4 regions of the Dickeya chrysanthemi NCPPB 402 genome follow, and region 1 is predicted to be linked to each of the others. Evidence: predicted binding sites of a transcription regulator. Region 1 holds the regulator's gene; each other region holds the start of a gene.

The links. Region 1 encodes CRP, which controls carbon source genes, mostly activating them, when cyclic AMP is high. Its sites were predicted from a motif close to ATGTGANNNNNNTCACAT; they were not measured.
Region 2: a site for CRP is predicted at 5,065-5,082, ahead of DCH402_RS03205 (iron-containing alcohol dehydrogenase). Genes of this name have one in related genera too.
Region 3: a site for CRP is predicted at 4,412-4,429, ahead of msrB (peptide-methionine (R)-S-oxide reductase MsrB). Genes of this name have one in related genera too.
Region 4: a site for CRP is predicted at 3,772-3,789, ahead of DCH402_RS00435 (PTS mannitol transporter subunit IICBA). Genes of this name have one in related genera too.

What each region holds. Positions count from the first base shown of each region.
Region 1 covers NZ_CM001974.1:348,169-356,297, reverse strand. Annotated here, with positions in the region: gene DCH402_RS01670 (ABC transporter ATP-binding protein) at 1-1,117, shown strand, start outside; gene DCH402_RS01665 (LysE family translocator) at 1,183-1,788, opposite strand; gene DCH402_RS22710 (hypothetical protein) at 1,908-2,081, shown strand; gene DCH402_RS01660 (YheU family protein) at 2,078-2,308, shown strand; gene DCH402_RS01655 (phosphoribulokinase) at 2,450-3,319, shown strand; gene DCH402_RS01650 (OsmC family protein) at 3,385-3,792, opposite strand; gene crp (cAMP-activated global transcriptional regulator CRP) at 4,169-4,801, shown strand; gene DCH402_RS01640 (3-keto-L-gulonate-6-phosphate decarboxylase UlaD) at 4,901-5,545, opposite strand; gene DCH402_RS01635 (L-ribulose-5-phosphate 4-epimerase) at 5,676-6,368, opposite strand; gene DCH402_RS01630 (PTS sugar transporter subunit IIA) at 6,411-6,887, opposite strand; gene DCH402_RS01625 (PTS ascorbate-specific subunit IIBC) at 6,934-8,129, opposite strand, start outside.
Region 2 covers NZ_CM001974.1:696,320-704,448, forward strand. Annotated here, with positions in the region: gene DCH402_RS03190 (sialidase family protein) at 134-1,312, opposite strand; gene DCH402_RS03195 (sodium:solute symporter family protein) at 1,319-2,737, opposite strand; gene DCH402_RS03200 (dihydrodipicolinate synthase family protein) at 2,775-3,659, opposite strand; gene DCH402_RS03205 (iron-containing alcohol dehydrogenase) at 3,790-4,926, opposite strand; gene dtnK (D-threonate kinase) at 5,143-6,432, shown strand; gene DCH402_RS03215 (D-threonate 4-phosphate dehydrogenase) at 6,425-7,405, shown strand; gene DCH402_RS03220 (DeoR/GlpR family DNA-binding transcription regulator) at 7,441-8,129, shown strand, end outside.
Region 3 covers NZ_CM001974.1:2,153,464-2,161,592, reverse strand. Annotated here, with positions in the region: gene sppA (signal peptide peptidase SppA) at 1-1,661, shown strand, start outside; gene ansA (asparaginase) at 1,780-2,799, shown strand; gene pncA (bifunctional nicotinamidase/pyrazinamidase) at 2,845-3,486, shown strand; gene DCH402_RS09675 (YeaC family protein) at 3,532-3,807, opposite strand; gene msrB (peptide-methionine (R)-S-oxide reductase MsrB) at 3,873-4,289, opposite strand; gene gapA (glyceraldehyde-3-phosphate dehydrogenase) at 4,639-5,634, shown strand; gene DCH402_RS09660 (D-hexose-6-phosphate mutarotase) at 5,802-6,674, shown strand; gene DCH402_RS09655 (aldo/keto reductase) at 6,729-7,580, opposite strand; gene DCH402_RS09650 (MipA/OmpV family protein) at 7,768-8,129, opposite strand, start outside.
Region 4 covers NZ_CM001974.1:62,250-70,378, forward strand. Annotated here, with positions in the region: gene DCH402_RS00415 (ABC transporter ATP-binding protein) at 1-209, opposite strand, end outside; gene DCH402_RS00420 (ABC transporter permease) at 237-1,049, opposite strand; gene DCH402_RS00425 (putative urea ABC transporter substrate-binding protein) at 1,066-2,121, opposite strand; guanidine-I (ykkC/yxkD leader) riboswitch at 2,200-2,294, opposite strand; gene DCH402_RS00430 (DUF3053 domain-containing protein) at 2,835-3,545, shown strand; gene DCH402_RS00435 (PTS mannitol transporter subunit IICBA) at 4,025-5,932, shown strand; gene DCH402_RS00440 (mannitol-1-phosphate 5-dehydrogenase) at 6,008-7,156, shown strand; gene DCH402_RS00445 (MltR family transcriptional regulator) at 7,242-7,847, shown strand; gene DCH402_RS00450 (methyl-accepting chemotaxis protein) at 7,939-8,129, opposite strand, start outside.

The sequences.
Region 1 (8,129 bases):
CAAAGCCAGTAAAGCCAAACAGGCGCAGAGCCGCATCAAGATGCTGGAGCGCATGGAGCTTATCGCCCCGGCGCATGTCGATAACCCGTTCCGCTTTAGTTTTCGTGAGCCACAAGCGTTGCCGAATCCGCTGTTGCGGATGGAAAAAGTCAGCGCCGGCTACGGCGACCGCCTGATTCTGGACTCCATCAAGCTGAATCTGGTGCCCGGTTCACGCATCGGGTTATTGGGTCACAATGGCGCCGGCAAATCGACGCTCATCAAACTGCTGGCGGGCGAACTTCAACCGTTCAACGGCGACATCGGGCTGGCCAAAGGCGTGCGCCTCGGTTACTTCGCCCAGCATCAACTGGAGTTTCTGCGTCCCGACGAATCGCCGTTGCAGCACCTAACCCGGCTGGCGGAACGGGAGACCGAACAACAGTTGCGCGACTATCTCGGCGGTTTCGGCTTCCGGGGCGACAAGGTGACCGAATCCACCGAGCGCTTTTCCGGCGGCGAGAAAGCGCGTCTGGTGCTGGCGCTGATCGTCTGGCAGCGCCCTAACCTGTTGCTGCTTGACGAACCGACCAACCATTTGGATCTCGACATGCGTCAGGCGCTGACCGAAGCGTTGATCGACTTCGAAGGCGCGCTGGTGGTGGTGTCTCACGATCGTCACCTGATCCGATCCACCACCGACGATCTCTATCTGGTGCACGACGGCAAGGTCGAGCCGTTCGACGGCGATCTGGAGGATTATCAGCAATGGTTGCTGGATGCGCAGAAGCAGGATAATGCCGCGGATTCCGCCCCCAAAGAAAACGCCGCCAACAGTGCGCAATCAAGAAAAGATCAAAAGCGGCGCGATGCCGAGCTACGCGCGTTGACTCAGCCGGTGCGCAAACAGATTACCCAACTGGAACAACAGATGGAGAAACTGCAGGCCGCGCTGACGACAGTAGAAGAACGCCTTGCCGACGGCGCGCTCTATGACGTCAGCCGTAAAAATGAACTGACCGACTGTTTGCAAAAACAAAGCGCGACCAAGACGGAGCTGGAAAATGCCGAAATGGCCTGGCTGGATGCGCAGGAACAACTGGAACAGTTGCTGCGCGACGCCGAAGCCCAAGGGTAAGCACCATTCTGATTGAACGGCGGGCGCAATACGGTGGCCCGCTGTTCAGACGCTCTTCACGATGATTAATGCCAGATCATCAGTACGCAGGTCGCCGTCAGTAACCCCATGGCGAGATTGAATATCTTCCAGGCGCGCGGGCTTTGCAACAAACGGCCGATCATCGCGCCGAACCCCAGCCAGATAATCCCGGCCACGAGATTAACGCACACCATCGCCACGCTGATGGCCACCACCGACCCGACATAACCGTCGCCAGACAGGCTGAACCCCGCGACGGCGCCCAGCGACATCAACCAGGCTTTGGGATTGAGAAATTGCAGCAAACCGCCCTGATACAGCGGAATCGGCTTCGGCGGCGCGCTATCCGTGTCGAGTTTTTCATAAGCCGCCGTAGCAATTTTCCACGACAACCACAGCAGATAGGCGCTGCCCAACACCTTCAACGCCAGATGCAGCGAGGGATAAAGCAGGATCAGGCTGCCCAGCCCTAACGCCACCAGCAGCAGCATGATCTGCATCCCGATCATGATGCCCAGCATCAACGACATAGAGCGTAATACGCCAAAGTTGGCGGCGGAGGCGGTTAGTAGCATATTATTGGGGCCCGGCGTAATGGCGGCGACCCACAAGAAACCGAGCATTGAAAGAAACAGGCTGACGTGCTCCATGAAACGGCGGTCCTTATAACTGAAGGGACGTTCAACCTAGCAGCGAGACAGGATGCAGACAAGTATTTCGCCATGCGGCAACAGGTATCGCGGCCTCTTTTCATCGTGGCGCTCTTTTTATGAATCATTCTTCTTATCGTAATACGTGTTTTCAGCCCCTGCCGGACGGGGATTTTATCGATCTCGCTTGGAGTGAAGCGCCGGTGCAGGCGGCACATGGCACCAGCCTGAGTTGTGGCTGGAACAGCGGATCCCCAAGCTGGTTCACCCCTTATCTGGAGCAGAACGCATGATCATTCCCTGGCAAGAACTGGCACCGGAAACACTGCAAAATCTGATTGAATCGTTCGTCCTGCGCGAAGGCACCGACTACGGCGAGCAGGAGCGCACGCTCGACGAAAAAGTCGCGGACGTACGCCAACAATTGGCACACGGCGAGGTCGTGCTGGTATGGTCGGAACTGCATGAAACCGTCAATATCATGCCCCGCCGCCAGCTCAGCAGCGGTGAGCGGTATTAGCCCTGAATCAATCGGTTAAAAACGTAAATTGGCGTGTCACCGCGGTATAAACATGCTAACAATGCTCAGATATCTCTGACCGGGGTTGCCCCTATTTACCGGATTACCGGAGATTGCCCCATTCACCGGAGGTTACACACCATGTCGCACCAGCATCCGATTATCGCGGTCACCGGCTCCAGCGGCGCGGGGACTACCACCACCAGCCTGGCGTTTCGCAAAATTTTCCAGCAACTGAATCTGCGCGCCGCACTGGTGGATGGCGACAGCTATCACCGCTATACCCGGCCGGAAATGGACATGGCGATCCGCAAGGCGCGGGATCTGGGGCGCCACATCAGCTATTTCGGGCCGGAAGCGAACGATTTCAGCCAACTGGAACACACGTTTATTGAATACGGCCGCAGCGGCACCGGCCAGACCCGCAAATACCTGCACACCTACGACGAAGCCATTCCCTACAATCAAGTGCCGGGCACCTTCACGCCCTGGGAACCGATGCCGGAACCGACCGACCTGCTGTTCTACGAAGGGTTGCACGGCGGCGTGGTCACCGACCAGCATGATGTGGCGCAGCATGTCGACCTGCTGGTGGGCGTGGTGCCGATCGTCAACCTGGAGTGGATCCAAAAACTGGTGCGCGATATCAACGAGCGCGGTCACTCCCGCGAGGCGGTGATGGATTCCGTCGTGCGCTCAATGGAAGATTACATCACCTACATCACGCCGCAGTTTTCCCGTACCCACATCAACTTCCAGCGCGTGCCGACGGTAGACACCTCTAATCCGTTCGCCGCCAAAGCCATTCCCTCGATGGACGAAAGTTTCGTGGTGATCCACTTTCAGGGTCTGGACCATATTGATTACCCTTACCTGCTGGCGATGTTGCAAGGCTCATTCATTTCCCACATCAATACGCTGGTGGTGCCGGGCGGCAAAATGGGGCTGGCGATGGAGTTAATCATGATGCCGCTGGTGCAGCGGTTGATCGAAGGCAATAAAATTGATTAATAGCCGACGGTAGCGGCTTTGCAGGATGCGGCGGCAACAGGAGCAAACCGCCGTAGTCAGACGCATTAGTCCAGCGCGATCACTTCATGGCTGTGGGTCACGTTAACCGCTTTTTCCAGCATCAGCGCCACCGAGCAGTACTTTTCCGCCGACAGCGATACCGCGCGCTCCACGGCTTTATCGCTCAACCCTTTGCCGGTCACAATAAAATGCAGGTTAATGGCGGTGAACAGGCGCGGCGCCTCTTCACGGCGTTCCGACGTCAGGCGAACCTCGCAATCCACCACATCGTGACGGCCTTTTTGCAGAATAGACACCACATCGATGGCGCTGCATCCGCCTGCTGCCATCAGCACCATTTCCATCGGGCTGGGCGCTTTGTCGCCGGCGTTGCCGTCCATCAGCAGTTGATGCCCGGACGCGGATTCACCCAGAAACGTCAACCCTTCAACCCATTTCACCCGAGCCTGCATAAATTTGTCCTCAATCAATTATTTTTGAAATTTTGCACCGCTTATGTACAAAAAAGCCTGATAATCAGAGCTTAATCATGCTGAAGCGAGACAACACGAGACACTACACTCAACCTGTGTTACAAACAAAAGCGTAACCGCGTGTGTTGAGTCTTCGTCAGGCCCGCCACCGGCTTACTGGCGTCATCCGATATGCGCTGAATGATTCAGACCAACGCATCCGCAATCTGAATATGACGTGTATAGACAGCCTCAGTATATTCCCTGACGTCATTCCGCCAGAACGGAATTGAATTATAACTATGTTATCACGCCGTACAGGGAACTCTGAGCCCTGTGATTTGCGCAGTGAATTACAAACAGAGGATAACAGCGAATGGTTCTCGGCAAACCGCAAACAGACCCGACTCTCGAATGGTTCCTTTCTCATTGCCACATTCACAAGTACCCATCGAAGAGCACCCTTATTCATCAGGGTGAAAAAGCAGAGACGCTTTACTACATCGTGAAAGGCTCGGTTGCCGTGCTAATCAAGGATGAAGAAGGCAAGGAAATGATTCTGTCTTATCTGAATCAGGGCGATTTTATTGGCGAACTTGGCTTATTTGAAGATGGGCAGGAACGCAGTGCGTGGGTGCGGGCGAAAACCGCCTGTGAAGTCGCTGAGATTTCCTATAAGAAATTCCGCCAGCTAATTCAAGTCAACCCGGATATTCTGATGCGGTTGTCATCGCAGATGGCGCGTCGCCTGCAAGTTACATCGCAGAAAGTCGGTAATCTGGCGTTCCTCGACGTAACCGGTCGTATCGCGCAGACCTTGCTGAACCTGGCTAAACAGCCGGATGCCATGACGCACCCGGACGGTATGCAAATCAAGATCACTCGTCAGGAAATCGGCCAGATCGTCGGCTGTTCCCGCGAAACCGTCGGCCGTATCCTGAAGATGCTGGAAGATCAAAACCTGATCTCCGCCCACGGTAAAACCATCGTGGTGTACGGTACGCGCTGATCCCCATCCCTCATCCGACAGGGCGGCCATCTGGCCGCCCTCCTTGTTTCAGACCGTTGTACCATCCTAACGCACCTGTCTGGCATCCACGTTCGCGTCTTACCAGTACTTGTTGATCTCGGTACGCAACGCCTCTGCGGTGGCTTTGCCGCTCTCAGACGCGAGGGCGCGACCGGCGATAAACGCCTTGGCGCTGATGCCGTCAAACAGGTGGATATCCTCCGGCACGATGCCGCCGGTAATCGACAGCTCAAGCCCCAGCTCAGACAGCGCACGCATTCTGCCAAGATCGGCGGAAGTCCAATTGACGCCGGCCAGCTCCGCATCGCGGGAACGGTGGTAAATGGCCTGGGTAATCCCCATCGCAACCCACTGTCTGGCGTCATCCAGATTCCAGTTGCCGTACAGTTCAATCTGGATCTCCCCGCCGAATTCATCAGCCACTTTCTTACAGGCGGCGATAGTGGCCACGTGCGCGGCGGCGGACACCGTGATCCAGTTAGCACCGGCGGAAAACGCCATGCGCGCCAAAATTGCGCCGCCGTCGGTGGTTTTCATGTCGCAAACGATAATGTGGTTCGGATGACGCTCACGCAGGGTACGCACCGCCGCCATCCCTTCGGCAAAAGCCAGAATCGTCCCGACTTCGATAATATCGACAAAGCCGCCGACACGTTCGGCAATCTCTACAGCGGTACTCAAATCCGTCGAATCAAGGGCAATTTGCAGCATAGGTTTGGTCATAATGCGATTTCCTTTCCAATCGTGAAAATATCGGGATCTCTGACTTGAGGGCGAGCGCAGCCCGTGGCCGATTGCCACTGTTTATTTCAAGCCGTTATTGCAATGACATCATGTTACGTGTGCGGGCTATTCAGCGCTGGCCGTAATAGGCATTGGCACCGTGTTTCCTGAAATAGTGTTTATCAGAAAGCGCCTGATCAATATGAATGTCCGCATTAAGCAGCCGGGTCGAAAACGCCATGGCGGCGACTTCTTCAAGCACCAGTGCATTATGCACCGCATCCAGCGCATTTTTCCCCCAACAGAACGGCGCATGGCCGGTAATCACCGCGCCGGGCACCGCCAGCGGGTCAAGACCGCGGCGCTGAAATTCTTCCACGATCACCAGGCCGGTATTTTTTTCATAATCATCGGCTATCTCGCCCTCGCTCAACGGGCGGGTACAGGGAATATCACCGTAGAAATAATCGGCATGGGTGGTGCCGAGCGCCGGAATATCCCGACCGGCCTGTGCCCAGATGGTGCCGTGGCGCGAATGGGTGTGCACAATACCGCCGATATTGCCGAACGCGCTGTAAAGTGCCAGATGGGTGGCAGTATCGCTGGAGGGATTAAGGTGCCCTTCCACCACTCGCCCATTCATATCCACCACCACGATATCGTCGATGGTCATCTGCTCGTAGGAAACCCCCGAGGGTTTGATGGCGATAACCCCCAGCTCGCGGTCAATCTGCGACACATTGCCCCAGGTCAGCGTCACTAAACCGTGACGCGGCAGCAGCAGGTTGGCGTCCAGTACGATAGCTTTCAGTTGCTGATACATCGTTGTTTCTCCTGCGCCCCTTACAGAGCGCCTTGTTACCGCTTATGCCGTTTGGGCCAGCGCCTTATCGATGACGCTGAACACCTCTTCCCGGCTGGTGCAAGCCCGCAGCTTGTCGAGGTTGATTCCGCTGTCGCTGTGCTCGTCTTCAAGTACCTGAGTCACTTCCATCAGCCCTTCCATATGCTCATCGGAGGTACTGCCCGCCAGCGTGATCAGCACATCCACCGGCTCGTCTTCTCCCTCGAATTTAACCGGTGCGGTGAGCGTCACCAGCGCAAACGCCGTACGGTTGACGCCGTTTTCCGGCCGCGCATGGGGCATGGCGAATTGCGGAGCGATCACGATATAAGGCCCCATTTTCTCGATACTGCTGATAATCGCTTCGTGATAGCGGGGCTCGACGGCGCCGGACGCAATCAGCATATCGGTGCCAAGCTTGATGGCCTCGCGCCAGTCCGCCGCACTGGCGTGAAGCAGCACGGAGTCATTGTCGATTAACGATTGTTTGAATTTCATATGCGTCTCCTTGCCTGTCCCCTCGCAGAGGGGAAGGCGTGATTGGTTAACCGGCAAAATTTTTCTTGATAAGCCCCAGCAACTCGTCGCCAAACGACTGCGGATTAAGCATGTTTTGTACTCCCAATACGAACTTACCTTCACCGGGGTGCATTTCTCCGGCCAGATGTTTGGACGAGACGATGATGTCGGTGGTCGAGAGTTTGGATTTGTAATCTGCCACGGCGCAGGAGTCCATGATGTGCGGTACTCCCCGTTGTTCGAGAAACTTGCCGATCTTCATTTTCATCATCATGGAAGAGCCCTGCCCGTTGCCGCACACGGCCAGAATGCGCACGGCGCGTCCGTCGGCCGGCATGGCCGGTTGTGATTCGACCGGCTCGGCATCAGCAGCGGCGGCGGCGGCAGGTTGTGCGCGGTCTTCTTCCTGACGCAGGGTGCGTGACGCGAAGTACATATAAACGCCGGCGCCGGCCAGCAACACAAAGAAGAACAGGGATGAGAACGACAGCCCCTGCATAATGGCCGGGAACACCAACGCCCAGTCCGCCATACCCATCCAGCCGTTAAAACTGGTGCCGTTATGGGTAAACAACTGAATCGCCCAGGCGGAACCCAATACTTCAATGATCCCCATAACGAAACAGATCTTCATTACCGCCCGCCAGCCGCCGAAGTGGTTGGCAAATACCCCGATGGTGGCGTTAGAGAAGAACATCGGAATAAAGCCGGGGATGATCATGATGGATGCGTTAAACAACAGCAGGCCGATCACCGCCAGGAACTGTCCCAGCGTGCCCCAAATGAAGCCGAACACCATCGCGTTGGGGGAATAGGCATAAATAGCGGCGCAATCAATCGCCAATACGGCATTGGGGATGACGCGCTCGGAGATCCCTTTGAACGCTTCGGACAGCTCGGCCACGAACATACGCACCCCGGCCACAATCACCTGAATCGCCACCGCAAACCGAAGGCCGGTTTCCAGAATATAAATGGTCCAGTGGGTCGAGCCCGCCATTTTCTGCAGGTTATCAAGACCGAACGACAACAGAATGATGCCGAAGAAAACCGTCATCACAATGGCGGTAGCGGTAATGCTGTCGTGGAAAATGTGTAGCCATTTCGGCAGTTTGAGCTGATCAACGCTGTCTTCTTTGTCGCCCAGTTTGGGTGCCAGTTTGGTTGCTACCCAGGAAGCCACCTGCTGCTGGTGACCGATAGAAAACCCCGCCCCGCCGG
Region 2 (8,129 bases), 350 kb from region 1:
GGAGGCGGCGAGAGTCTCCCTGAACGGGAATGAACAGTGCGGCTACCCGCGCTATCTTGCCGGCAGCGGGCCGGGCGAGGTGTGGGTAGCCACTGATTACCTCCCCGGAAACGGGGAGGTGCGGGTAGCGCTATTAGCCTTTGACCCACTCTTCGCTGACGCAGACGTACTTAATCGCCTGGCGGAAGTAGGTAAAGGCGATGTGCAGCTTGCCGTCCGGCCCCTGCTTGATACTGGGGTAGGAGAACTCGCGGTTGCGTTTGTCGGTCGAGTTGTTGGTCATGCAGTAACCGTCGCCCACTTCCAGATTGCGCTGCCACGGCCAGCTTTTTCCGCCGTCTTCGGAAATCGCCAGCGTCATCGGCGCACGCGGCGCGCCCCAGAAGGCGCTGCGTCCGGACGAGATATCCGGCATTTTGGCGTCGGTTTCTTCTTCGTCCTCGATTTCGTCATACAACGACAGGCGACGCTCGGTGGCGCCGTCGGCGTTCATGGCGTTGAACACCAGCGCCAGATGGCCGTTGTCCAGCGTGGTCACCTGAATGGACGAGTTGTTGTTCGGCAGTTCCGTCGCCTCCGGTTCGGACCAGCTTTCGCCGCCGTCGGTGGAGTGGCTGCGGTAGATGAAATCGGCCCAGCGGCTGCGGAACAGCGCCAACAGGGTGCCGTCTTTGAGCAGGGTGATGTTCATGTGCACGCAGCCGGTGCTGTTCGGCACCACTGATTCACGCCAGGTTTTTCCCTGATCGCTGGAGATCTTCACCGCGCTGATATCATCGTTGCCCACCCATTTTTCACCCGGCTGGATGCGGCAGTAGAACACCGGCAGCAGCCAGTCGCCGTTGGGCAGCACGGTAATCGGCTGGCGGATAAAGGTGCCGGGCTGCTCCAGCAGTACGCCGATTTCGCCCCAGGTGTAGCCCTGATCCAGCGACTGGCGGTAACGCACGATGGCGGTGTCCTGATTGCCGGATTTCTGCGCGGTATACAGCAACCACAGTACGCCGTCCGGTGCCAGGAACAACACCGGGTTCTGCTCGGAACGGGTCGGGTCGTCGGAGAGTTTAACCGCGGGCGTCCATTGCCCGCTGCCTTTCACCAGTCGCGACAGATAAATCGAGATGTCCGACACCCCTTCCTGGGTGCCGCCGAACCAGACGCACAGCACATCGCCGTTGGGCAGATGCAGCAGGTTAGCGGCATGGTTCTGCGGGCATTCGGACGGGATGTAGGCGTCAATACGCTGGTTATCGGCGTCTGCCGGGCGGACCAGGCCGTCACGTTCAATAGTAATGGTTTCTTCAGTCGTCATGACGGATTAGGCTCCTGTTTGAGAGGCGGATATTTTCTTTTCTTGCTTTCCGGCGTTCTTGTTCGGGATCAGGCGATCCAGACACATCACGATAGCCGGGGTAGCCAGAGCGACATACATGTTGTCGATGCCGTACGGGTTGCCGAGCACATACCAGACTGAGGTCGCGACGCAGGCGGAAATCAGGCTGGCGTTCGCGCCGCGGGCACTGTTAAAGAATGGCATGTAGAAGGCGATCATCGCCACCACCGAGATGGACAGACGAATCGCGCGGGTGAAGAACGACAGTTTTAGCACTTCCGGCACCAGCAGTACGAAAATCAGCGGCAGGAATCCGATGATCAGCGAGAATACGCGCGTCATCTTCATCTCTTTTTCCGGTGTCGGCTTGTAGTACGGTACGTAGAAATCTTTCACGATCAGGGAAGCGATCGCCAGCGCTACGGTACTCACGCTGATGAAGATGGACGCGACCAGTGAGGTGGTTACCAGACCTGCCAGCCACGGATTCATATCCTGCAGGAAGACGGGCATCGCATACAGGCTCTTGATTTCCGGGTGCACGAACTTGGCGGCGACGCCGATCACCGCAATCGCCAGTGCGATTGGCATACAGAAGAAGAAGGCGATCCAGGTGGCGCGTTTGGCCGAAGCCGCGTCTTTGGTGGCCGAGATAGCCTGGATAACGAACTGAGTACAGAAGATGGAACCGATGGTGCCAATCAGCCAGGCGAAAATGGTGCCGGCGCCGATCGCACCGTCCCAGGTCCAGTAGTATTCCGGCATCTTCTCGACCATCGGCGTGATGCCGCCGGTCATTTTCAGTGCCACGTACAGGATGATCATCACCCCGATGTATTTCAGGCCGCTGTGGATCAGGGTGACGTAGGCAACACCTTTCAACCCGCCGAAGTAGAAGTAGAAGGTACTGACGATCGCGGTGATCAGCGCGGCGACCGGCAGGGAGATCTTCAATACGGTGGCGATCGCCGCCGCGCCGCTGACGTAGTTACCCACGTTCACCAACAGCAGGGCGTAGATCATGATGATCGAAATAATGTTTTTGGTGGAGGTGCCGTAACGCTCGGCAATGGCCGCGGAAATGGTGACCTGGCCGGTGTTATAGATCTTCTTAACGAGGATCATGCCGAACAACAGGAAGCCGATGGCGGCGCCGATCACCGACCAGGAGGCCGCGATGCCGCTTTCGAAGGCGGCTTGCGCCGTACCTACCGTAGATTTTGCGCCGATAAATTCAGTCATCAGCAGGATGCCGACGATAAAGGCCGGCAGCGAGCGTGAGCCTTCCATGAACTCCGAGCTGGAGTTACTGCGTAACTTGAGCGTCAGCCAGGAAGTCAAGGCAATATAGAACACAATCATCCCGACGATGATCAGTGTGTCTGTCAGATCAAAATGGTTCATGGTTTTCGATCCTGTAAGAGTAAGGGTAAGTGTTCATTCACTGCGAGAACGGTTTGATAATGGTGCGAATGGTTTCTTCGTCTTGTGCTGAGAACGCAATCGGGTAGCGGCTGACCCCGACGTCCTGCCCCATCAATACCAGCGCCTTTTTCACCACGGCAGGCGAGAACGCCACCGCGTACAGCGTCTTACGCAGTTCGCTCACTTGCTCTTGCGCCTGACGGGAGCCTTCGATGTCGCCGGCGTGGAAACGGTGCCAAATCTGGCTGATGGCTTGTGGCGCTACGTTGGCGAGACCGGAAATACAGGCGGAGCACCCATCGACAAACCCCTGATGAATCAGTGAGTCCGGGCCGTTGAGCACGTCGCAGTTCGGCATATCTTTCACCGCCTGCAGGAAGCCGCTCAGGCTTTCATAGCTGCCGGCGCTGTCCTTGATGCCGATGATGTTCGGGTGCTCCGCCAGCATCCGCACCGTTTCCGGTTGCAGGGTGTTGCCGGTGCGCGCCGGGATGTTGTACATGAATACCGGCACCGGCAGTGCGTCCGCCACGGCACGGTAGTGGTCGATCAGTTCGCTTTGTTTGAGCGGCACGAAGTAAGGGGTGATCACGGAGACGGCATCCACGCCCAGCGCGGCGATGCGTTTGCCGAGCTTGATGGTTTCTCGGGTGGAGATTTCGCCGATGTGCGCGACGACCGGCACCTTGCCGGCGACTTCATCCACACAGGTTTCGGTAACGGCGACTTTTTCATCGGTGTGCAACACAAAGAATTCACCGTTGGTGCCGTTACAGAAAATGCCGTTGCCGTAACGCATCTGGCGTTGAACCTGTTGGCGCATGGCGGTGGGGCTAAATTCCCCCTGATGGTCAAAAGGCGTGACGATTGCCGTCAGTACGCCTGTAATCGGTCTAGTCATCGTTATTGTTCCTCGGTATTTTCATCATCCAGAGCGACGTTGTTAAAGCAAATACTGTTAAAGCAAATGCTTTTAAAACAATCGCTTTTAAAACAAGCGCTTTTAAAACAAACGCTTTTAAAACAAACAGTTAAAACAGTGTGGAATAAATGGCGTGAACGTCTTGCGCCGTCACGGCGGTCGGGACGTTCTTCATCAGCCGTTGTACCTGCAAGGCGGATTCCACCAGATACGGCAGGTGATCCGGGCTTATCCCCAACTGTTGCAGCGAAGACGGCAGGTTTAGTCGTTTCACCAGCGCGGTGAAGTAATCCACCAGCGCCGCGGCTTTCTGTTCGGTAGAGAGCGACAGGTCGGCGTCCGGCAGCAGGTCATAGGCTTGCGCGAATTTTTCTGCTGCGGCGTGCTGCACAAAGCGCATGCACGGCGCCAGCAGAATGGCATTCGCCACCCCGTGTGGAATGTGGTATTTGCCGCCCAACGGGTAAGACATGGCATGTACCAGATGGGTGCCGGAATGGGCGATAGCGGCGCCGCCATAGTAAGAGGCCCACAGCATATTCAGGCGGGCTTCCAGATTGTCCGGCTCGTTCACCGCGGTTTCGATATTGGCGAACAGCTTTTTCATGCCGATCAGCGCATAGTTGTCGGCCACCGGGTTGGCGATGGTGGCGGTGAAGCATTCGATCAGATGGCACAGGGCGTCAATGCCGGTCGACGCGGCGATGTGCGCCGGCATACTGGTGGTCAGTTCCGGCACCAGTGCGACGTAATCCGGCAGCATCACCGGGGTGATAATCCCGACTTTGGTTTCTTTCTCCGGAATCGCCAGAATGGCGTTCGGCGTGGCTTCGGAGCCGGTGCCGGCGGTGGTCGGGATCAGCAGGGAGGTGGTGCGGCGCGTCGGTTTGCGACCTTCCAGCAGGCTATCGAGCGTGATGCCTTCCTCGCCGGCGCACAGCAGCGACAGCAGTTTGGCGACGTCCAGTACGCTGCCGCCGCCCACGCCGACGATCAGGTCCGGCTGTGTGGCGGGCAACTGCTGCAGCACGGCGGCTACATCATGCTGGCTGGGTTCGGCCGGCACGTTATCAATCAGGGAAAATTGCGGCACGCCGGCCTTCAGTTGTGCGATCAACGCCTGTACTCCGGCCAATCCCACGATATTCCTGTCCGTCACCAACAGTACGTGCTGCCTGCCGCGCAGGAGGTAGCTCAGATCCTGAAGTGCCTGATAACCGCTGATGAGGGTGCTGTTGATATTCATACTGATACCTTGTCTTTTTGCTGTGACTTCAGCTGGATAGATGTGATTTTTTTCAATCACATCTCCATTTTGTGACGGAAAAAAATCGTTTTTCTCGCATTCTGTGGGCTAATTTATAGGTTAAATTGGTTTTGAATAATTTGATGTTGCTCACATATAATCAAACGTGATTCAATATAATCATTTTCAGGTAATCGAACTGATTGGAGAACGGCTATGCCGGACGACGGGCGTGACCTCACCCGCATCATGGTGGTGGCGGATGACTTTACCGGCGCGAACGATGCAGGCGTCGGGCTGGCGCTGCAAGGGGCGCGGGTGAATGTGATGTTTGACGCCACGGCGATCCATACCGGGCAGGCGGATGACGCGTTGGTGGTCAATACCGATAGCCGTGCTGTTACGGCGTCGCTGGCGGCGGAGCGCACCGCGCAGGCGGTGGCACTGTGGCGTAAAACCGGCGCCCGCGGCTGGATCGTTAAAAAAGTGGATTCCACCTTGCGTGGTAACCCAGGTGCAGAAATTGAAGCGGTATTGAACGCCGCCGATTTATCGCTGGCATTGATTGCCCCTGCCGCCCCGGCGTTGGGCCGCATTACCCGCGATGGTCAGGTATGGGTGCATGGCGTATTACTGACGGATACCGAGTTCGCCAGCGACCCGAAAACGCCGGTGCGTTCGGCATCTATCGGTGAGCGGCTGGCGGAACAGACGGCGCTGGCTCAGGCGACGCTCTCTCTGCACGAGGTGCGCGCCGACTTTCTGGCCGCGCGGCTGCAACAACTCAGCGATAGCGGAGTCCGGCTGGTGGTGCTGGATGCGGAGTGTCAGCAGGATCTCGAGCGGATTGTTGCCGCCGCCGCCCGGTTGGCAGAAAAGCCGTTGCTGGTCGGGTCGGCCGGGTTGAGCGAGGCGCTGGCGCAGTCGCTGGCGTTTCCGACACCGTGCCGTGCTTTGCTGGCGGTGATTGGTTCGATGAGCGAAATCGCTCAATTGCAGATTAAGGCGGTCAGCCAGCGGCCTGATGTCGAGCTGATCGATTTGGATATCGCCGGGTTATTGACGGCCGACGAAGGGATGCTGGCGCAGACCGGTCGGCAGGCGGCGGCGGTGCTGGCGGCGGGGCGTCACTGCGTGATTCGAACCTGCCGCGACGATAATCAGCGGTTTGAGGTAGACAGTCTGTGTCAGCGCTACGGCATGAGTCGCCAGCAACTGGGCGAGACCATCAGCCGTCGTCTGGGGGAATTGACGCGGCGTATTGTGCAGCGGCAACGACCGGGCGGGCTCTATTTATCCGGTGGGGATATCGCCATTGCAGCGGCGACCGCGCTACGGGCCAGCGGATTCCGCATCAAAGGACAGATTGCTTCCTGCGTCCCCTGGGGACGTTTGCTGGACAGTCTGGTGGGCGATATTCCGGTAATGACGAAAGCGGGCGGGTTTGGCGATGAAGCCACCCTGCTGAATGTATTGCGTTTTATTGAGGAGAGCGTGTGTGAGTAAAATTATTGCGGTAACCATGGGCGACCCGGCGGGCATCGGTCCGGAGATCATCATCAAATCACTGGCCGAAGGTGATCTGTCCGGCGCGCCGGCGGTGGTGGTGGGCTGCGTACAGACGCTGCGCCGTATTCTGGCGTTAGGCGTTGTGCCGCAGGTGGAGCTCAATGAAATCGAACGTCCTGCCGATGCACGTTTCGCGCCCGGCGTCATTAACGTGATCAACGAACCGCTGGACGACCCGCAGGGCCTGAAGCAAGGGGTGGTGCAGCCACAGGCCGGCGATCTGGCGTATCGTTGCGTAAAACGTGCGACCGAGCTGGCGATGGCCGGTGAGGTACATGCCATTGCCACCGCACCGCTCAACAAGGAAGCGCTGCACTCCGCCGGGCATCTTTATCCGGGGCACACCGAGCTGCTGGCGAAACTGACCAACAGCCGTGACTACGCGATGGTGCTGTACACCGACAAACTGAAAGTGATTCACGTTACTACCCATATTGCGCTGCGCAAATTCCTGGATACGCTGAACCGCGAGCGGGTGGAAACCGTAATAGCGATGGCGGATACGTTCCTGAAACGCGTGGGTTATCAGGCGCCGCGCATTGCGGTAGCCGGGGTCAACCCGCACGCAGGCGAAAACGGCTTGTTCGGTGATGAAGAAATTAAGATTGTCGGCCCGTCCATCGAGGCGATGAAAGCCAAAGGCATCGACGCGTACGGCCCGTGCCCGCCGGATACCGTCTACCTGCAGGCGTATGAGGGGCAATACGACATGGTGGTGGCGATGTACCACGATCAGGGGCATATTCCGCTTAAGCTGCTGGGCTTTTATGATGGCGTGAATATCACTGCCGGGTTGCCGTTTATCCGCACCTCCGCGGACCACGGCACCGCGTTTGATATCGCCTGGACAGGTAAAGCGAAGTCTGACAGCATGGCGATCTCCATCAAACTGGCGATGCAACTGGCCTGATAGAATCGTGGAGTCGAGAATCCGTTGAATATGTCGTGGGGTACACATTGACTGATACGTTGCGTGTAAATGGAGAACGAGTGAAAGGACAAAGCCGTCTGGATCAGATTCTGGATTATCTGAAAAGCCATAATCTGGTGACGGTGGATGAACTTGTGACGGTCATTGATGCGTCTCCGGCGACGATTCGCCGCGATTTGATCAAGCTTGATGAGCAGGGCGTCATCAGCCGTAGCCACGGCGGGGTGACGCTCAACCGCTTTATCCCTTCCCAGCCGACCACCAATGAAAAGCTGCAGCGTAGCCTGGCGGAAAAACAGGCTATCGCCCGGCAGGCCGCCACACTGGTGCAGCCGGGCAACGCGGTGGTGCTGGATGCCGGCACCACCATGCTGGAGCTGGCGCGTAACCTGACGCATCTGCCGTTGCGGGTGATCACCGCCGATTTGCAGATTGCGCTGTTTCTCTCCGAGTTTAAGCAGATTGAAGTGACGATCATCGGCGGACGTATCGACGACAGTAGCCAGTCTTGCATCGGCGAGCACGGTCGCCGTTTGCTGCGTAGCGTCTATCCGGATATCGCGTTTATCAGCTGTAACTCCTGGAGTCTGGAAAAAGGCATCACCACGCCTACCGAAGAAAAAGCCGGCATCAAGCAGGATCTGGGCATGAACGCCAGTCGCCGGGTGTTGCTGGCCGATAGCAGCAAATACGGCGCTTACTC
Region 3 (8,129 bases), 1.8 Mb from region 1:
TCGTGGTGGATAAACCCGCCATGAATAATAAGCTGCGTCAGTTCGGGCGGGAGTTCTTCGGCGTGTCGGCAAGCCGTCATCAGGAGAATTCGTTGTTTGATATCGTTGATAGCATCCGTCAGGCCAAAGACGACAGCAATATTACCGGCATGGTGATGGACTTGTCTGATTTCGTCGGCGCGGATCAGCCTTCGTTGCAATACATCGGCAAAGCGCTGCGCGAATTCCGCGATGCCGGCAAACCGATTTTTGCCGTCGGCGACAACTTCAACCAGACGCAATATTATCTGGCCAGCTTCGCCAATAAAATTTACCTGACGCCGCAGGGTAATATCGATCTGCACGGTTTCGCCACCAGCAACCTGTATTACAAAACGTTGTTGGATAAGCTGAAGGTGACCGCCCATATTTTCCGCGTGGGCACTTACAAGTCCGCCGTCGAGCCGTTTATCCGCGACGATATGTCGCCTGACGCCCGTGAGGCCGACAACCGCTGGATTTCCACCCTTTGGCAACACTATCTCGACACGGTAGCGGCCAATCGCCAGATCACCCCACAACAGCTGTTCCCCGGTGCTGAGAAGATACTCGCCAACCTGCAAACAGTGGATGGCGATACAGCTCGCTATGCGCTGGAAAATAAACTGGTGGACGAAGTCGCCTCCCGTTCGATGGTTGAACAGGCGTTGATAAAAGCCTTTGGGTGGGACGCCAAGACCAAAAACTTCAATTTTACCAGCATCTATGATTACACACCGGCGCCTCCCGCCGTCAGTACCAACGAGATCGCCGTCGTGTTTGCCAGCGGGACGATTGTCGATGGTAAAGAAACGCCGGGGTACGTCGGCGGCGACACCACCGCCGCACAGATTCGCGATGCGCGTCTGGACCCGAAAGTCAAAGCCATCATCCTGCGGGTCAACAGCCCTGGCGGCAGTGTGACCGCTTCCGAGCTGATTCGCTCAGAGCTGATGGCCGCACGGCAAGCCGGTAAACCGGTCGTCGTATCGATGGGGGGTATGGCCGCCTCTGGCGGTTACTGGATCTCCACCCCGGCAAACACCATTATTGCCAGCCCCAGTACTCTGACCGGCTCGATTGGAATTTTCGGTGTGGTTACCACGTTTGAAAACGCGCTGGATAGCATTGGGGTACATACCGACGGCGTGGCGACGTCGCCATTGGCTGATCTGTCTCAAACTAAGGCCTTGCCGTCACAAGCCAGCCAACTGATGCAAATTAGCATCGAACGTGGTTATCAGAATTTCATTTCACTGGTTGCTCAGTCTCGCCGGAAAACGACGCAGGAAGTCGATGCCATCGCCCAGGGCCATGTCTGGGTCGGTAGCGATGCGAAAACCAATGGGTTGGTCGATCAGTTAGGCGACTTTGACGATGCCGTGAAAAAAGCCGCGGAACTGGCCAAACTGGAACAGTATCAGTTGAGCTGGTATACCGAAGAGTCGGACTTGCTCAATGCCATGTTCACTCAGGTCAGGAGCGCCGTCTACGCGATGCTGCCTTCCGCCTTGCAGGCGGTGATCCCCGCACCGGTTATTCAACTGGCGCAAACCGTTCACGCCCAGACATCAATTCTGGATGCCCTGAACGATCCGCAAAATCGTTATGCTTTGTGCCTGAATTGCGGCGACCTACGCTAACACACGCTTACACAGCCCGACGCCTGTCGGGCTGTCTTTACTACTGAAACCTTTTTATAATCCCATTTCCCAGGGCTATCCCTTTCGACAACCAACAGTGTCCCGACCAATCGCACCCATGCAAAAGAAATCCATCTACGTCGCCTATACCGGCGGCACTATCGGTATGCAGCGTTCCGCCCACGGTTATGTCCCGGTTTCCGGCCACCTGCAACAACAGTTGGCGCAAATGCCGGAATTCCACCGCCCGGAGATGCCCTCGTTTACTATCCATGAATATACGCCGTTGATTGATTCCTCTGATATGACGCCGTCAGACTGGCAATCGATTGCAAACGATATCCAGCAAAACTATGACCAATACGATGGATTCGTGATTCTCCACGGCACCGACACGATGGCGTTTACTGCTTCAGCGCTGTCTTTCATGCTGGAGAATCTTGCCAAACCGGTTATTGTGACAGGGTCACAAATTCCGCTGGCGGAATTGCGCTCCGATGGGCAAACCAACCTGCTGAATGCGTTGTACGTAGCCGCCAATCATCCGGTTAATGAGGTCAGCCTGTTCTTCAACAACAAATTATTGCGCGGCAATCGCACCACCAAAGCGCATGCCGATGGTTTTGACGCTTTTGCTTCGCCTAACTTCCCGCCATTACTGGAAGCCGGTATCCATATTCGCCGTCTGACGCCGGTTAATCCGGATCCGATCGACGGCTCCTTGATAGTTCACGCCATCACCCCGCAGCCCATCGGCGTGGTGACCATCTATCCGGGGATTTCCGCCGACGTGGTGAGCAATTTCCTCCGCCAGCCGGTTAAGGCACTGATTCTGCGCTCGTATGGCGTCGGTAATGCGCCCCAAAGCTCAGGTTTGCTTGACGAGCTCCGTCAGGCTTCAGAGCGCGGCATTGTGGTAGTTAACCTGACGCAATGTATTTCCGGGCGGGTCAACATGGACGGTTATGCCACTGGTAACGCGCTGGCGCAGGCCGGCGTCATCAGCGGGTTCGACATGACGGTTGAAGCGGCACTGACGAAATTGCATTATCTGTTAAGCAGGAACGATCTTTCTCCCGAACAGATCCGCCAGCTTATGCAACAGAACCTGCGCGGAGAACTGAGCGACAAAGACTGAATCGCCTGCAACAAACACATAAAACATCAATAAGAAGAAGATAATATGAACAGAGTACTCTTGCTGGTGGATATCCAAAATGACTTCTGTGCCGGCGGCGCGCTGGCCGTCTCGGACGGCGACAGCGTGGTCGCGATAGCCAATCAGGCTATCGCCGCTTGCCAGCAGGCCGGGGTGATGGTGGTTGCCTGCCAGGACTGGCATCCGGCGGATCACCGCAGTTTCGCCGTCAACTCCGGCACCCGTATCGGCGAGCAAGGCGAACTGGACGGTTTGCCGCAAGTCTGGTGGCCGGAACATTGTGTACAAGGCTCACCCGGCGCCGACTTTCATCACAAACTGAACCAGCAGGCCATAAATTGGGTCGTGCGCAAGGGAACACACCCTTTTATCGACAGCTATAGCGCCTTTTTCGATAACGGTCGCCGCACCCGCACCGAGTTACACGATTGGCTGGCGGCCAGAAACATCACCCGGTTGACCATCATGGGGCTGGCGACGGATTACTGCGTGAAATATACCGTGCTGGATGCGCTGGCGCTGGGGTATCAAACCGAAGTACTGGCCGACGGCTGCCGCGGCGTAAACCTGCACCCGAAAGATAGCCAGCAGGCGCTGGAAGTGATGGAGAAACACGGCGCCACGCTGGTTGACCTGCCGACGTTTATTGCATCGCTCGGTCACTAATTCACGTGCTCATCACGCCAGTCGACAACGCTGGCGTGATTGGGTTTAGTCTTGCGGTTTCAGTGTGGTGATGGTATCGCCGGCAAACCGCTGCTTGAGCTCCTGCTTGCTTTTCATTTCAATTTCACCGCGGGTGTTGATCGTCATGTGGTCGGCTTCGGCGTTATTGCGTGCCTGCCACAGCATCACCATCTGCAATGCATTTTCTTTTTGCTCCGCCGTCAGCGCTACACCGTCCGGCCATTTACCCAATTCCACCGCAGTGGTCAGACGCTGATAAATTTCCGGCGTCATGCTGTTTATTAAATCATCTAATTGCATGTTTTCTTTTGCCTGAAGTCAGATTTGGCTGAAACGTTTCAAGTCAATATAGTGTATTAACGCGGCTAACCATCCGTCTGCTGACCGTCTTCTGCATCGATAAAACTGAGCGACACAGAATTCACGCAATAACGCTCGCCGGTCGTCTCTTGCGGGCCATCCGGGAACACATGCCCCAAGTGCGAATCACATTGGCTGCAACGGATTTCAATGCGGTGCATATGATGGGAATAGTCATCAAGATAGCGGATAGCATTCGCGCTCACCGGACTATCAAAGCTCGGCCAGCCGCAGCCGGAATCATATTTATCGTCAGAATAAAACAGCGGTTGATGGCAACACAAACAGTGATAAACGCCGGTGCGCTTGTTATGCAGCAGTTTACCGGTGTAAGGACTTTCCGTCCCACGCTGCTGCGTGACCTGTCGCTGCAAATCGGTTAACTCATCCAGATTACGTTGGAAAACAGTTGTCTTGGTCATCAGATTCTCACTGAAACACGATTTTTTCGTCAGAATGACGATGCATAATTCTAACAAAAAGTTAACACCGCTACAGCCTATTTTGGCCTACACTTACCCCCACGCAGTAATGGCACTTTTAATTGTGATCACCATCACAATTACATCTATGGCAGGTGTTTCCATGCCTGTGCATTCCTCATATGATTGGGTTATGCCCTTTAATTAGGCTGATAGCTGTTTATCGTGTAACTGTTGAACGGACTTTTGACTTACCGCAACGATTGACACGATTCCGCTTGACGCTCAGTAAGGTTTTTGTAATTTTACAACCAACCTTTTATTCACAAACCAATAGCTGGTGGAATATATGACTATCAAAGTAGGTATCAACGGGTTTGGCCGTATTGGCCGTATCGTTTTCCGCGCTGCCCAGGAACGCACTGACATCGAAATCGTTGCCATCAACGATTTGCTGGATGCGGATTACATGGCGTACATGCTGAAGTATGACTCCACCCACGGTCGCTTCAAAGGCACTGTTGAAGTAAAAGACGGCCATCTGGTTGTTAACGGCAAAACCATCCGTGTTACCGCTGAGAAAGATCCGGCTAACCTGAAGTGGAACGAAGTGGGTGTTGACGTTGTTGCTGAAGCAACCGGTATCTTCCTGACCGACGAAACCGCACGTAAACACATTCAGGCCGGTGCCAAGAAAGTGGTTCTGACTGGCCCGTCCAAAGACGATACCCCGATGTTCGTCATGGGTGTTAACCACGAGTCTTACGCTGGTCAGGAGATCGTGTCCAACGCTTCCTGTACTACTAACTGCCTGGCACCGCTGGCTAAAGTTATCAACGACAAATTCGGCATCGTTGAAGCGCTGATGACTACTGTTCATGCGACCACCGCTACTCAGAAAACCGTTGACGGCCCGTCTCACAAAGACTGGCGCGGCGGCCGCGGCGCAGCTCAGAACATCATCCCGTCTTCTACCGGTGCAGCCAAGGCTGTAGGTAAAGTTATTCCGGCACTGAACGGTAAACTGACTGGTATGGCGTTCCGCGTTCCGACCCCGAACGTATCTGTGGTTGACCTAACTGCACGTCTGGAAAAACCGGCAACGTACAAAGAAATTTGTGCCGCTATCAAAGCCGCTTCTGAAGGCGAGCTGAAAGGCGTTCTGGGTTACACTGAAGATGACGTAGTATCCACCGATTTCAACGGCGAAAAACTGACCTCCGTGTTCGATGCCAAAGCCGGTATCGCACTGAGCGACACATTCGTGAAACTGGTTTCCTGGTATGACAACGAAACCGGCTACTCTAACAAGGTTCTGGATCTGATCGCCCACATCTCCAAATAATGTGGCGATGAATAGATGATAAAAGGGCGACATAAGTCGCCCTTTTTTATTGGGTATATACCCGTCATACTTCACGTTGCAGGTGCGTTGCTCAACACGCGAGCGTGTTGTCCTGAAACTCGAATTATTGAGGGTATACAACAAGACCACCAAGGCAAACCAATACCATGAACGATAAAATTTATTCACTTCCCATCGATAATGCGATCACCACACATCTGAGCCAACGCCAACTGGATCAACTACCGGTTATTGTGGTGGATCATCCACAGGTTCGCGCTGCCGTTGCACTACAGGGGGCGCATCTGCTCAGTTGGCAGCCCACAGGCGAACAGCCGGTACTCTGGCTAAGCGATAACACACCATTCGAAAACGGCGTGGCTATTCGTGGCGGCGTACCGATTTGCTTCCCCTGGTTCGGCCCGGCGGCACAGCCCAACCACGGCTTTGGCCGCCTGCTGGCATGGGAGTTCACCTCTCACAGTGAAGATGCAAATGGCGTAACCCTCGCCTTCACATTGCGTGACTCCGAGCAGACTCGCGCCAGTTGGCCGCATGCCTTTACCGTTCTTGCACGCTTCCATTTCAGTGCCGAGGAATGCCGTATGGAACTCGAATGCCACGGCGACTACAGCATCACCAGCGCGCTGCACACCTATTTCCAGATTGGCGACATCAGCAAAATTCGTATCAGCGGGCTGGGCAATACCTTTATCGACAAGGTTAACGATGGCAAAACCGATACCCAACAGGGTGATCTGACCTTCACTACACGTACTGATCGTATTTACACCCAACCGGCACCAGTCAGCCTGATTGAAGACCCGGTACTGAAACGCACCATTGAAGTGCACCACGCTCATCACAGCGATGTGGTGGCCTGGAATCCGGGCGCAGAACTGTCGCGCACCATCAGCGACATGACGGATGACGGCTACCAGACGTTTGTTTGTGTTGAAACCGCGCGCGTTACTCAGCCGTTCATAGCAACCACACAGGCGCCGGCACAGTTGACTACAACGCTTCGCCTGCGCAAATAACCTTATCGCTTTCGTTCATGGCTGGCTTGTGCCAGCCATGCTGCAACGTCTCGTCTACACCACATCCAACGGTTGTTTGCGATGTGGCGCAGGATACGCCGCATCCAGAATGGCAAGATGCTCAGGTGACAACGTCACCTCAAGTGCCGCGGCATTCTCTGTGACATGCGCCAGTGTGCTGGCTTTCGGAATAGCAATAACGCCAGACTGGCGAATTACCCAAGCCAACAGCACCTGTGCCGGCGTCAGTGCCTGTTGTTGCGCCACCTGCACGACCGCCGGGTGTGTGAGCAGGTCGTAACGCAGTTGCCCGGCCTGAGCCAACGGACAATACGCCATCACGGGCAGTTGCCGCTGCTGACACCAGGGCAACAAATCATACTCAATGCCTCGTGAACCCAAATGATACAGCACCTGGTTGGTCTGACACTGTTCGCCTCCCCGATATGACCACAGCTCCGCCATATCATCGGTATCCAGATTGGATACGCCCCAGCGCCTAATTTTACCGGACTGTTGCAGTCTCTCCATCGCAGCGATGGTATCGACCAGCGGAATACCGCCACGCCAGTGCAACAAATACAGATCGATATAATCGGTTTGCAGGCGTTTCAGGCTACGCTCGCAGGCGGCAATCGCCCGCTCTCCGCCCGCATTATGCGGATACACCTTAGAGACCAGATAGACTCGCTCGCGGCGACCGCGAATCGCTTCCCCCACAACGTCTTCCGCACCGCCGTCAGCATACATCTCCGCGGTATCAATCAGCGTCATGCCCAGATCGATACCAGCCTGTAACGCCCTGACTTCGCTGCCCTTTCGTTGAGCGCTTTCGCCCATAAACCAGGTCCCCTGTCCAATCGCGGGGACCGTTTCTCCACTCGGGAACTTTACCTGCTTGATCATGCGTTTACCCTCCTGCCTTCAGGGTAGCAAACCTCAGTTGCGCCATTAATGTGCAAATGGGGTGAATCCACCCCATTTTTGTGCAGCCGATGCACAACCTTTTGACATTAAAGCCCCTGCCATACGTCAGCGGGTCGGCTTGCTTACCCAATCCCCATTTGGGCGATCGTCCCGTCTCAGGTATCGCTTAGAAACGATAACTGACGCCGCCCCCCAGCATCAGGTTATAGCTTTTATCCACCATCGGGCTGTCTTTGACTTCATCCGATAGCCGGATATAGCGCCCGCTCACCCAGGAACTCCAACTGGCATTGATTTTATACCCGGCATTCAGCTCGACGTACGGCGACCAGCTATCATTCGGCTGGTAATTACGTAATCCGGAACGCGCCGATTCATCGCCAGTGACGCCATAATAGTAACGATTCTGGTTTTCACTCGACCAGGTAATCCCGACGCCCGGCGTCAGGCTCCAGTCGCCATCATTGAAACGGTACAGGTAGGCGGAATCCCACACCAGGCCGTTGCTGTAATCCAGCGTGTCTCCCG
Region 4 (8,129 bases), 290 kb from region 1:
TCTTGCGGCATCGGTGCGCCGTCGAGTAGCAATTGGCCGCTGCTGGGGCTTTCGGTACCGAGCAGCATCTTGAGAAAGGTGGTTTTGCCGCAGCCGGAGGCACCGACAATAGAGACGAACTCGCCCTCTTCAACGGATATGTTGAGCCGTTCCAGCACCACCTGACCGTCGTACTCTTTTCTGAGATTTTTTAGCGTTAATAACGACATAGATTCTCCAGCGTTCTGGTCGACGGTTTATTTCGCGTAATACCAGGGCCAGCCGCGACGGCTGACGACCCGCAGCAGCACGTCGAGCAGGAACGCCAGCGCGGTTATCCAGGCGACGTAGGGCAGAATGACGTCCATCGCCAGGTAGCGGCGCATCAGGAAGATGCGGTAACCCAGCCCCTCGGTGGCGGCGATGGCTTCGGCGGCGATCAGAAACAGCCAGGCGGAGCTGAGCGACAGGCGTACGGCGTCCAGCAAGCGCGGCATCAGTTGTGGCAGGATCACCCGCCACAAGATCTGGCCGCTGTGGCCGCCGAGGGTTTGCGCTTTCACCAGTTGTTCCTGCGGCAGGCTCTGGATGTAGAGTTGCAGGTCGCGCACGATAAACGGGGTAATTCCCACCATGATCAGCACCACCTTGGAGACCTCGCCCAGCCCGAACACGATAAACAGGATCGGTAGCACCGCTAGCGGCGGGATCAGTGCAAACAGGGTGATCAGCGGCGACAGGGTGGCCCGCACCGCCGGCAGTGCGCCGCACAGCAGGCCGAATACCAGCGCCAGCACGGCGCTTAAGCCAACGCCGGTCAACAGCCGCAGCAGGCTGGCGGCGGTATCTACCCACAACAGGTATTCGCCGGTGCGCTCGTTGGGTTCAAACGCCATGCGATGCATGGCCTGCGCCATCGCGCCCAGCCCCGGCAACAGCTTGTCGGCGGCATTCACCGCCAGCCGGGCGTCGGACGCCATCAGGTAGACGAGCAACAGCGCCAGTAGCGGCAGAAACCCCATCATCCCGCGCGTCAGCGGCAACGGCTGGTAGTTGATCAATTTGCGCATCCGGCGTTCTCCCGTATTACAGCTTGTTGTCGACAGCCAGTTTCAGGAATTCGTCGCTGAAACGCAGTTTGACGTTGCCGGTGTTGCCCCACACGCCCGCCGGCGTGGCGACACCCACGATGTCGGCACCCAGCGCGCCCTCGCCCAATAAGCCGTGACGGAAGGAAAACTCCGCTACAGACTGCATGGTGGTTTTCAACTGGGCGTTTTGGACGAATTCCAGCGTCTGTTTCGGGGTTGCGAACAGGTGGGTGGCGGCCAGTTGTTCGTCAAATCCGGCCAGATCGGTACCGGCGGCTTGCCCCATGAAGGTGCGGGCCTGACGGGCGCCGTCGCTGTCGCCAGACATGACTTGCAGGGTTTCATACCAGGCGCCGGTCAGCGCCTTACCCAGCTCAGGGTGTTTTTTCAGCGTGGCGGTGTTGACCACCAGCAAATCGAGGATCTCGCCGGGAATTTGTGCGGAAGAAAACGCCAGTTGGCTGCCCGGCTGTTTCTTCGCTTCTGCCAGCAGCGGGTTCCAGGTGACGATGGCCTGAACATCAGGTGTGCCGAACGCCGCGACCAGATCGGCATCGGCGGTATTCACCACCTTGATGTTCTTTTCGCTCATGCCGTTCTTTTCCAGCGCCCGCGCCAGCAGGTAATGCGAAACCGACAACTGCACCAAGTTAATCGGCTTACCCTTGAGCGCGTTCAGGTTATTGGTGCCTTTGATCAGAATACCGTCGTTGCCGTTTGAGTAGTCGCCGACGATAAGCGCGGTGCTGTCTACGCCGCCGACGGCTGGGATGGTCAGGGCGTCCATGTTGGTCATGGCGCAGCCGTCAAAACCGCCGGAGGTGTATTGGTTAACCGATTCGATGTAATCATTGACCTGTACAAACTGGATATCGATGCCGTATTTGTCGGCCCATTTTTTGATAATGCCGTGCTGCTGGGCGTAATCCCAAGGCATCCAGCCGGCGTAGATAGACCAGCAGAGTTTAAAGGCGGGTTTGTCGGCGGCCTGCACGCCAAGGCTGCACAACGCCAGCGCGCAAACAAGCAGTAATCGTAGAATCGTTTTCATGGTGAATTTCCTCTGACGTTGGGCGCAATCATTAAAGAAAGAAAAAGCAGGAGGGCGGCGAGCATGTATCTCGCTGTATCCTCCCGGGCTTTTTTCCCGCCGTGTAACCGCCAGAGGGCGGTCGGTGACTCTCGGACCTGCGCAGTGAAGCCGGAACCCTAGTCACCCATTTCCAAATTGTCTGGCGACACCGGTTGCCCGCTATCGCTCCTGCTGCCAGCGATATAAAGCAAAATACTTGCCAGCTTGCGTGGCAGGATAAGAACTCTGGGGGAGATTTGTTTTATTTTGATTTATCTTTCAATTGATTAAAAAATTCGTCATGAAGCAAGACGGCAGGTTAACGGGCGGAGGGATTGCTCTCGGTGCTCAGTGTGCATTGCCGGGGTGCACTATTTATGTGCAAGATGCTTTATGTGCAAGATGGCGTGTTATGTGCAAGCAAGATAGTGTGTTATGTGCGAGATAGTGTGCAACTGTGCGCGCATGGCTAGAACAGAACAGAGGATTCTGCAGGTGGTACGGCACCGATCCGGCGTAGAATAGTGATTCTTGATGAATGAGCAGGCTGTCGGGTGAAAAAAACAGGCGTCGCCTGTGCCATGCGGCACGGGTTCGGTTACGCTTATGGCGACATGACTCGTCGGGTGATGGCTCGTTGGTGATGAAAGAAGGCCGCCGAGTCAGGGTAGTGAAAATAAACAGGAGTAGTAATGATGTTGGCGGATTACCGTTCGCGCTGGCTGCTGCCAGTGGTTATGTTGGTTATGGCATTGCAACTGTCGGCTTGCGGCGACAAAGATAAGGACGCACGTCAGGCGTTCATCACTTTCCTGCAGGGGGTTTCACAACAGGAAGGGCGTCAGTTGCCTGCGTTGACTGAACAGCAGAAACAGAGCTTCGGGCGATTTACCCAGGATTATGCGGTGATGACCGGTTTCAACCAGCAACTGGATCAGGCGCTGGCGGCCAGTCTGACGCCGGTGCTGGATGTGGTATCCCGCATTCGCGTACCGCAGGATTACATGACGCAGCGCGATAACCTGCGTCAGGCGCTTGGCGGCCTCAACATGCTGAGCCCGCAGGTGCAGAACGCGAAAACCCAGGCAGACAACGCCCGCAAGGCGCTGAAGCAGTCGGAAGAGTTGCAGACGGTGTATGACAAGGTCTACAACCGCGCCGTTTCTTTGCCGGCCAATGCGATGGTGACGGTAGTGCCGGCCAGTACCTCATTTGCGCAGAGCGTTGTGCAGGTGGGTGATTATCTGCAGGCTCAAGGCAATCAGGCGGTATTTGGCAACAACGGCGTGCAGTTCCACACCCAGCAGCAGGTGGACCAGTACAACAGTTTGATGACGGATATTGCTAATCAGCAGCAAAAACTGTTTACCACTCTCAAATCTCAGAATTTCCTGCCTCGCTAATACCGCTTGTTACTGCTTGCGATATGGGCCGGTTTTCGTGTGAAGACCGGCCGGTTCGCAAATATATTGTGATTTAAATCACATATACAGCATAAATCCAATTCAATAAAGTGTGATATTTATCACCTTTTGTCGTTGGTGGATTGTTTTTTTCTGAGCGACAACCCCTCTTTATTATTTTTTTGTGAATCATGTCACTTATTTGTGGCTGACTTGTGGGTTATTTATGTGATTTTGATCACGTTTTTTCCTCGGGTTGCGGTCTGGAAATCACGTGCTAGAGTCCGCTGTGATAACGGGTTTTTGGGGCCACGCTATTGGGGTTTTTCGCCGTCACGGGATGTCGCTTCACGACGCGCCATAAAACAGTCATAGCGGCACGCGACCTCATGACGCCGACGGAAGTCATCACGCTGTCTAACAATCAATAATTATCGCGCGAACGCTTTCCGCCGCGCGCTTCAAAGGGGTGTATCGCTATGCTCTCACCAGATACCAAGGTCAAGGTGCAGAATTTTGGCCGCTTCCTGAGCAATATGGTGATGCCGAATATCGGCGCCTTTATTGCCTGGGGGATTATCACAGCACTGTTTATTCCTACCGGATGGATCCCTAACGCGACGCTGGCCAAGCTGGTCGGCCCGATGATCACCTATCTGTTGCCGTTGCTGATTGGTTTTACCGGCGGCCGTCTGGTCGGGGGTGAGCGTGGCGGCGTGGTCGGCGCGATTACTACTATGGGTGTCGTCGTCGGTACCGATATTCCGATGTTCCTCGGCGCCATGATTGCCGGTCCGTTGGGTGGCTGGGCGATCAAGCGCTTTGATGCGGCGGTGGACGGCAAAATCAAAAGCGGCTTTGAGATGCTGGTCAACAACTTCTCCGCCGGTATCATCGGCATGTTGCTGGCTATCCTGTCGTTTCTGGCGATCGGCCCATTAGTTGAAGCGCTGTCGCGTATTCTGGCTGCCGGCGTGCACCTGATGGTGCAGAACAACCTGCTGCCGCTGGCGTCGATTTTCGTTGAACCGGCGAAGATCCTGTTCCTGAATAACGCCATTAACCACGGTATCTTCTCGCCGCTGGGCATCCAGCAGGCGACGGAAGCCGGGAAATCGATCTTCTTCCTGATCGAGGCCAACCCCGGTCCGGGCATGGGCGTGCTGATGGCGTACATGCTGTTCGGGCGTGGCAACGCTAAACAGTCTGCGCCGGGCGCGGCCATCATCCACTTTCTCGGCGGGATCCATGAAATCTACTTCCCGTATGTACTGATGAACCCGCGTCTGATCATCGCCGTTATTCTCGGCGGTATGACCGGTGTGTTCACACTGGGCCTGTTGAATGGCGGTCTGGTATCGCCGGCGTCGCCGGGTTCCATCCTGGCGGTATTGGCGATGACGCCGAAAGGCGCGTATTTCGCTAATATCACGGCTATTGCCGCTGCTTTTGCGGTCTCCTTTGTGGTGTCGGCCATCCTGTTGAAAAGCAGCAAAGTGAAGGATGATGATGAACTGGAGCAGGCGACTCGCCGCATGCAGGAGATGAAATCCGCCTCCAAAGGTCAGGCGGTCGGCGGCGTAAGCGGCGATCTGGGGACCGTGCGTAAAATCATCGTTGCTTGCGATGCGGGTATGGGGTCCAGCGCGATGGGCGCCGGGGTACTGCGTAAAAAAGTGCAGGATGCAGGCTTGCAGGCTATTTCAGTGACCAACTGCGCCATCAATAATTTGCCGGACGATGTGGATCTGGTGATTACGCACCGCGACCTGACGGAACGTGCTATGCGTCATGCACCGCAGGCACAGCATATTTCGCTGACCAACTTCCTCGATAGCCATCTGTACAACGATTTGGTGGCCCGCTTGCAGGCCGCGCAGTCCGGCAGCGTTAAACCGGCTCAGGCGGCCCCAGCCGTTGAACCGGCCGCCGCGCCGCAGGCGCTGTTCCAACTGACGGAAACAAACGTCTTCCTGAACTTGCAGGCGGCGGATAAAGAACAGGCTATCCGCTTTGCCGGCGAACAACTGGTAAAAGGCGGGTATGTTGAGCCGGCGTATGTCGATGCGATGCTGGAGCGTGAGAAACTGACGTCTACCTATTTGGGTGAGTCGATCGCCGTGCCGCACGGGACGATTGAAGCCAAGGACCGCGTACTGAAAACCGGCGTGGTGTTCTGCCAGTACCCGCAAGGGGTGCGCTTCGGCGACGATGAGGATGACGTGGCCCGCCTGGTCATCGGTATCGCGGCTCGCAACAACGAACATGTGCAGGTTATCACCAACCTCACCAGTGCGCTGGATGATGAGTCAGTCATAGAACGGCTGGCTCAAACGGAGAATGTGCAGGATGTCCTTGACCTGCTCTCCGGCAAATCTCCTGCCTGACAGATAAAAAAGTGCCGCCTTCGGGCGGCGCTTTCTTTCACGGATTGTTAAATCTCAGCAGTAAGGTTATGCATGATGAAAGCATTACATTTTGGGGCCGGCAATATCGGCCGTGGGTTTATCGGCAAGCTGCTGGCGGATGCCGGCATTGCCCTGACGTTTGCCGATGTGAATCAGCCGTTGCTGGATGCCATCAATCAGCGTGGCAGCTATCCGGTGCGGATTGTCGGCGAACAGCAGCGTGTGGAAACGGTTAATCAGGTTAATGCGGTACACAGCGGCAGCCCGCAGGCGGTTGAACTGATTGCCGAGGTTGACCTGGTGACGACGGCGGTGGGGCCGCAGATACTGGCGAAGATCGCCGGGGCGATTGCTCAGGGGCTGGTGAAGCGTCAGGAAAGCGGTAATACCTCGCCGCTGAATATCATTGCCTGCGAGAACATGGTGCGAGGCACCAGCCAGCTCAAACAGCATGTGCTGGCGCAACTGCCGGAGAATACGCAGGCGTGGGTCGCGCAGCATGTCGGTTTCGTGGATTCGGCGGTAGACCGTATTGTGCCGCCGGCCGAAGCGGGCGAATCCGACCCGCTGGCGGTGACGGTGGAAACCTTCAGCGAATGGATCGTGGATAAAACCCAGTTTACCGGCGAGCCGCCGGCGATCGCCGGTATGGAGCTGACCGATAACCTGATGGCTTTCGTTGAACGCAAGCTGTTCACCCTTAACACCGGCCATGCGATTACCGCCTATCTCGGCCAGCGTGCCGGGCACGGCACCATCCGCGATGCGATTCTGGACCCGGCGGTCCGCCAGGTCGTGCAGGGTGCGATGGAAGAGAGCGGTGGCGTACTGATTCGTCGCTATGGTTTTGATGCCGATAAGCATCAGGCTTATATCTGCAAAATTCTTACCCGTTTTGAAAACCCGTGGCTGCACGACGAGGTGGAACGCGTCGGCCGTCAGCCGTTGCGTAAGCTCAGCGCCGGCGATCGGCTGATCAAACCACTGCTGGGTACGCTGGAATACGGCCTGCCGCACGATAATCTGATCCAGGGGATTGCCGCGGCGATGCACTACCGTAGCGAGCAGGATCCGCAGGCGCAGGAACTGGCGGCGTTAATTGCTTCCGCGGGGCCGCAGGCTGCACTGGCGCAGATTTCAGGTCTGGACGCTGATAGCGAGGTTGTCGGAAAAGCGGTGAGTGTGTATAACGCCATGCAATAATCGGCGCGTCTCGGCACAGGTCAGGCTGTGTCCCTGCTTTTCAATCGATTGCGTTGGATAGGGAGGGCGTTGGCGATGAAAAACCATGCCCTCGTGGCGTCAGCCGCTCCACCGCGCAGGGGGCAATACTGTGCGCAGAATTAACGTACGAGAAGCGACGATGGACGATACGCAGGCATTTGAAAATCGGGTACTGGAATCCCTGAATGCATCGAAGACAGTCAGAAGTTTTATGCTGATGGCGGTCGAATTATTGGCTGAAGCCGTCAGCCTGTTGATGTTGCAGGCGTTTCGTAAAGACGACTATGCCGTGAAGTACGCCGTCGAGCCGTTGTTATCCGGCAGCGGGCCGCTGGGCGAACTGTCGGTGCGGTTAAAGCTGATTTACGGGCTGGGCATGATTAGCCGCAAAGAGTATGAAGATACGGAACTGCTGATGGCGTTGGGCGAGGAATTGGCCCACGATGAGCACGCGTATCGGTTTACTGATGACGAAATCCTGGGGCCGATCAGCGAGTTGCATTGCGTGAGCAGCCTGCCGCCGTCGCCGATACCGCCGTCCGGCGTTGATCCCGACGATGCGCTGCTGGCGGCCATGCAACAGCAGCGTTATCAACAGATGGTGCGCTCCACGCTGGTATTGTCGCTGACTGAACTTATCGCCGGCATCAGCCTGAAAAAGGCATTCTGATTTCAGCGAATCACCACAATAAAACAGGGCAACCTATTCGGGTTGCCCTTTGTTTATCTTTCTATTTTCGCGCTTTGCGCTATCGCCGGTTTTAATGCTTATAAGATAACTGTTGCTGGTGGCCGGCGAACGGCAAACCGTGACTGGCTGGCGCCAGTTCGTGGGACGAGGAGAGACGGAAAGCCGATACCGTATTGGAGAGCATCATGGCCTGGTCTTCCAGTGAGCTGGCTGCCGCAGAAGATTGCTGCACCAGTGCGGCGTTTTGTTGGGTGGTGCTGT